2 regions of the Brumicola blandensis genome follow, and region 1 is predicted to be linked to the other one. Evidence: predicted binding sites of a transcription regulator. Region 1 holds the regulator's gene; the other holds the start of a gene.
The links. The regulator NrdR, encoded in region 1, represses ribonucleotide reductase genes. The targets are predictions, from matches to a motif close to AAACACNANATNTNGTGTTT.
Positions count from the first base shown of each region.

Region 2: the regulator NrdR is predicted to act here: its motif matches at 1,756-1,775, upstream of nrdA (class 1a ribonucleoside-diphosphate reductase subunit alpha).

Region 1 covers NZ_JAVRIE010000007.1:33,399-36,588, reverse strand. The annotation lists gene glyA (serine hydroxymethyltransferase) at 1-1,072, shown strand, start outside; gene nrdR (transcriptional regulator NrdR) at 1,263-1,712, shown strand; gene ribD (bifunctional diaminohydroxyphosphoribosylaminopyrimidine deaminase/5-amino-6-(5-phosphoribosylamino)uracil reductase RibD) at 1,712-2,884, shown strand; gene RM544_RS15300 (riboflavin synthase) at 2,913-3,190, shown strand, end outside.
Region 2 covers NZ_JAVRIE010000001.1:598,723-601,912, reverse strand. The annotation lists gene gyrA (DNA topoisomerase (ATP-hydrolyzing) subunit A) at 1-587, opposite strand, end outside; gene ubiG (bifunctional 2-polyprenyl-6-hydroxyphenol methylase/3-demethylubiquinol 3-O-methyltransferase UbiG) at 834-1,544, shown strand; gene nrdA (class 1a ribonucleoside-diphosphate reductase subunit alpha) at 2,020-3,190, shown strand, end outside.

The sequences.
Region 1 (3,190 bases):
GCGTTATTACGGTGGTTGTGAGTTTGTCGACATTGCTGAAGATTTGGCGATTGAGAGAGCGAAGCAATTGTTCGATTGCGATTACGCAAACGTTCAGCCTCATTCGGGTTCACAAGCGAACACTGCAGTATTCATGGCACTCATCGAAGCAAATGATACTGTTTTGGGTATGAGCCTTTCAGACGGTGGTCACTTGACCCATGGTTCTCATGTTAACTTTTCGGGTAAAACGTACAATGCGGTTCAGTACGGTTTGCACCCAGAAACAGGTATTATCGATTATGATCAGGTTGAAGCTTTGGCTATCGAACACAAGCCTAAACTTATCATTGGTGGTTTTTCAGCTTACTCTGGTATCGTCGATTGGGCTCGCTTCCGCGAGATAGCGGATAAAGTGGGTGCTTACCTATTGGTTGATATGGCTCACGTTGCTGGTTTAGTCGCAGCAGGTGTTTACCCAAGCCCACTTCCACACGCACATGTAGTTACAACAACGACGCATAAAACCTTAGCGGGTCCTCGCGGTGGTCTCATCTTGTCTGCTTGTGGTGATGAAGCCTTGTACAAAAAGTTCAACAGCTCTGTATTCCCAGGTAACCAAGGCGGACCTTTGTGTCACGTGATCGCTGCTAAAGCGGTTGCATTTAAAGAAGCGCTTGAGCCAGAGTTCAAGTCTTATCAACAACAAGTGCTTAAAAATGCAAAAGCAATGGTTGCGGTTATGCAAGAACGTGGATATAACATTGTGTCGAATGGCACTGACAACCATTTATTCTTGTTAGACCTTATTGATAAAGACATCACAGGTAAAGACGCAGATGCTGCTTTGGGCAATGCAAATATTACTGTGAATAAGAATTCAGTGCCAAATGATCCGCGTTCACCATTCGTTACCAGTGGTTTGCGAATCGGGACTCCTGCTATTACACGCAGAGGTTTTATGGAAGCCGAAGCTGGACAAGTCGCAAGCTGGATATGTGATGTTTTAGATAATATGGGTGATGATTCGGTCATTACTAAAGTGAAAGCAGAAGTCGTTGAATTATGTGAACGCTTCCCTGTTTATGCCTAAGTAAAAACACTCGGGTCTTTGTGCGGCACAGTATTGTTTTTATTGCTATAATGCGCACAAGCTAGCTAATTGAAAAACCGGACTAGTCCGGTTTTTCTGTTTTTAAGTCTTAGAGAAACACAAGCTGTTCTCTCTAAGCAGATATTTGGTTGCACCGCTAATTTATGCGGTTAGCAGGGAGTTTATCTACATGTTTTGTCCATTTTGTTCCGCACAGGAAACCAAAGTTATCGATTCGCGTTTAGTTGCAGACGGAGCTCAGGTGCGTAGACGTCGTCAGTGCCTTGAGTGTCATGAGCGCTATACGACCTTCGAAATTGCTGAGCTAGTAATGCCGCGAGTGGTCAAAAGAGATGGTTCAAGAGAGCCATTTAATGAGGATAAACTGCGCGCTGGCTTACAACGAGCCTTAGAAAAAAGGCCAGTAAGCACTGAACAAGTTGAGAACTGTATTGTGAGGATAAAATCCGCTTTACGAGCTACGGGCGAACGAGAAATTAATAGTGAGTTGGTTGGAAGCCTAATTATGGATGCTCTCAAAGAGCTTGATAAAGTCGCCTATGTAAGATTTGCGTCGGTTTATCGCTCCTTTGAAGACATACGTGAATTTGGTGAAGAAATCGCAAAATTAGGTGACTAATGCCCCAGTTTTCTGCAAGTGACGCAAAATGGATGGCGCTAGCAATTCAATTGGCGCGCAAAGGAAGGTTCTCAACAACACCTAATCCTATGGTGGGATGCGTGATAGTGAGTGCCGATGGCGTTCTGTTGGGCAAGGGCTATCATCAAAAAGCAGGTCAGGGACACGCTGAAGTCAATGCCCTTATTGATGCTGGCTTTACACCGCATCGAGGAGCAGCCAGTTCAGCGCAGCAGTCATCAGAGCCGCCTCCAACCGATGGTTCTACTGTCTACGTTACACTTGAACCTTGCAGCCACACTGGCCGCACACCACCTTGTGCAAATGCATTGATTGAAGCAAAAGTTGGGCGTGTTGTCATCGCCAGTATCGACACTAACCCCTTAGTGAAAAATCGAGGCGTCGCGATGTTACGCGAGGCTGGCATTATTGTTGAAACCGGTTTAATGGACACCTTAGCAACAGATATGAATGTCGCCTTCAATTATCGTATGCAACATCATCTACCTTGGGTTTGCGTAAAGCTTGCGTGTAGTTTGGACGGCAGAACTGCCCTAGAGAATGGTAAAAGCAAGTGGATCACTAGTTCAGAATCACGCTTAGATGTGCAGCAGGAAAGAGCCAGTGCTTGTGCTATTTTGAGTGGTGCGGATACAATCATTGCGGATGATCCTCAATTGAACGTGCGCGAAGCTGAATTACAAGAAACCACAAAAACGCGCTTTTCAAAAAGACAAAAGCAGCCTTTGCGAGTGATAATCGATGGTAAGAATCGTTTAAATAGTCGCTACAATCTGTTTAATGATGGCCAAGAGGTCTTAGTATTTAATACTGAACATAACCCACAACTTAAAGAAGCCAATTGTCAGCAAATACAGCTCAATAAGAAAGGCGATTTTGTAGATTTAAAAGAAGTCATGAATAACCTGGCTGCTTTGCAAATTAATCGTATTTGGACGGAAGCCGGGCCCAGCTTGTGCGGCGCGCTATTTGAACAGGGTTTAGTGAATGAATTTGTCTTGTATCAAGCACCCATGTTATTGGGAAATAAAGCGAAGGGTACAATTAATATTCACAGTCTAACCGAGCTCGATGATGCGATCGCTCTAGAGTCATTAGAAATAACTCAGCTTGGAAACGATCTAAAGCGGCGATTTAGAGTTAAAAGCTAGCAAGCAATAGAAGATAAGGATTAGAAATATGTTTACCGGCATTATAGAGGCCTTAGGCACGATTAAGTCTCTGGTTAATCATGGAGATGACATACGCTTGACCGTTGAGACGGGCAAGCTCGATATGAGCGATGTCGCATTAGGTGATAGTATTGCGACAAATGGGGTCTGCCTGACGGTCGTCGACTTTGGTGAACATTATTACAGTGTTGATGTGTCGGCTGAGACAATAAAATATACTGGATTTGCTAACTACTCGAATGGGAGTAAGGTGAATTTAGAAAAAGCCATGCGAGCAGATACGCG
Region 2 (3,190 bases), on a different contig from region 1:
TCGATACAGCCATTAATCACTTCGGTTAAATTGTGCGGTGGAATGTTGGTTGCCATACCAACAGCAATACCTGAGGAACCGTTTACTAATAGATTAGGTACTTTCGTTGGCAAAACTTCGGGAATATGTTCTTGGCCGTCATAGTTTGGAACGAAATTGACGGTTTCTTTTTCAAGGTCAGCCAACAATTCGTGTGCGATTTTAGCCATTCTAATTTCGGTGTAACGCATTGCCGCGGCTGAGTCACCATCAACAGAACCAAAGTTTCCTTGACCGTCGACAAGCATGTAACGCAATGAAAAAGGTTGGGCCATACGGACGATAGTGTCGTACACCGCGGAGTCACCATGAGGGTGATATTTACCTATAACATCACCTACGACACGCGCAGACTTCTTATAGGGTTTGTTATAATCGTTCTTTAATTCGTTCATCGCGAATAGAACGCGGCGATGCACAGGTTTTAAACCGTCTCTTACATCTGGTAATGCTCGGCCAACGATAACGCTCATCGCGTAATCGAGGTAAGAGTTTTTTAATTCATCTTCGATATTAATCGGTAGGATTTCTTTAGCGTTATCAGTCATGAACTGCACTGTCCTTTGTTATTTGTAGAGGAATCACTAACTGATGCTATTCATTCTCTAAATGAACGTTAATCTGTTGCGACGCACTCACTTGTTATTTTTATAACCCACTTTATTCAGCCTCAAGATATTATCATTAAGACTGTTGAATATGTAGATTTATGTCATAATAATTACATAAAATTTGATGAATTATGCAATCCCGCGTGAAGACGCCCTTAAATCGCATAAATAGAAGAGGAAGGCATGCCGTCAGTTAATGTCGATAACAACGAAATTGAAAAATTTTCAGCACTAGCGTCAAAATGGTGGGATTTAAACGGCGAGTTTAAGCCACTTCACGATATAAATCCCATTCGACTTTCCTTTATAGAGGAAAAGTCTGGTGGCTTGTTCGGAAAAAAAGCAATAGACGTAGGGTGCGGTGGCGGAATCCTATCTGAAGCTATGGTGAAACTGGGTGCGGAAGTCACGGGAATAGACTTAGCAAAAGACTCGCTTGAAGTCGCTAAACTGCATGGTTTGGAATCCGGTTTGCAGGTGCACTATGAATATTGTTCAGCTGAACAAAAGGCCGAACAGGACCCCGGTCATTTTGATGTCGTTTGCTGCTTAGAAATGCTCGAACATGTCCCTGACCCTACTTCAGTTGTGAACGCTTGTGCCAATCTGGTCAAGCCTGGCGGAGATGTTTTCTTTTCTACCTTAAATCGCAATATAAAAAGTTGGTTAATGGCCATTATTGGCGCTGAGTACGTGCTGAACTTGGTTCCCAAAGGGACGCATGACCATGCTAAATTCATTCGACCTGCAGAACTAACTAGTTGGATAGAAAATAGTGCTTTGGTATCTAAAGACATAACAGGCTTACACCTTGATCCATTGAAACAACAATATTACCTCAGTAAGAAGAATGTAGATGTAAATTACATCATTCATTGTCAAAAACCGCTGTAAACACCAGATGTAGTGAGTTATAGAAAAATCAACACTATATAAGGTGTTTTTATTAAAACAATTAGGAATAAATAACTGCTTTTTAGATTAAATTAATTTAGCTCAAAATTAATTTTTAAATTTTTCTTGCAACACACATAAGCCTTGTTTTGTTTTGTTCCCAACGTTAGTAGATACCAACCTAAAATTAACTAGTGTCAGTAAACGTAAAAATCACTATATATTGGGTTGCATAAGCATCAAAACCTCACTATCTTGTGTTTACTTAATTACGACCTGTGATCTAATAAGTCTCAAATGTCATACATAATTTGGCAAGTTAGGCACTCATTCTTAATATGCACAAAGACGCCCAATAAGAGCGTTCAGCAAATCCTGACAGTACCTTAAGGTCAGAAGAATTCGGCGAATTAAGCATTAAGGGAACTAAAACACGCTAAGCGCAAGCGGCGACGACCACATAGAGCGATAAAAAATGAATAACACTCTGCTAGTAACAAAAAGAGATGGCACTCAAGAACCTCTCGAATTAGACAAAATCCACAAAGTAGTAACATGGGCAGCAAAAGGCTTAAGTGATGTTTCAGTATCTCAAGTAGAAATAAAGGCACAAATTCAGTTTTATAACGGTATTAAGTCAGCTGAAATTCACGAGACAATGATCAAATCAGCGGCCGACCTCATTTCAACTGATGCTCCTGATTATCAGTACCTTGCTGCTCGACTGGCCATTTTCCATCTTCGTAAAAAAGCTTACGGCCAATTTGAGCCGCCAGCGCTGTATGACCATGTCACTAAATTGGTTGCAGCGAAGAAATATGACGATCATCTGCTGGTCGACTACACGAAAGAAGAATTTGAACAAATGGACGATTTCATCGATCATTGGCGAGACATGAACTTCAGCTACGCCGCAGTGAAGCAGCTTGAAGGAAAGTATTTAGTTCAAAACCGCGTTAGCGGCGAAATTTATGAAAGTGCACAGTTTTTATATGTACTTGTAGCTGCGTGTTTATTTGCGAAATACCCGAAAGAAAGCCGTTTGGATTATATCAAGCGCTTCTACGATGCGGCATCTACCTTTAAATTGTCACTACCTACGCCAATTATGGCTGGTGTAAGAACCCCTACTCGTCAGTTCAGCTCTTGTGTACTCATCGAAGCAGGCGATAGCTTGGATTCAATCAATGCGACTGCATCAGCTATCGTAAAATACGTGAGTCAACGAGCCGGTATCGGTGTAAACGCTGGTCGAATTAGAGCCTTAGGGAGCCCAATTCGTGGCGGTGAAGCATTCCACACTGGTTGTATTCCGTTCTACAAATACTTCCAAACAGCTGTCAAAAGTTGTTCACAAGGTGGTGTTCGTGGTGGTGCTGCAACTTTGTTCTATCCACTGTGGCATATGGAAGTCGAATCACTATTGGTGTTGAAGAATAACCGTGGCGTAGAAGAGAACCGCGTTAGACACCTCGATTATGGTGTTCAATTTAACAAGTTAATGTATACCCGCATGATCAAGGATGACTACATCACTTTGTTCAGCCCTTCAGATACGCCTGGTTTATATGATGCTTTCTTTGCGGACCAGGATGAATTTGAACGTTTGTATGCTATTTATGAAGCTGATGACAGCATTCGCAAAA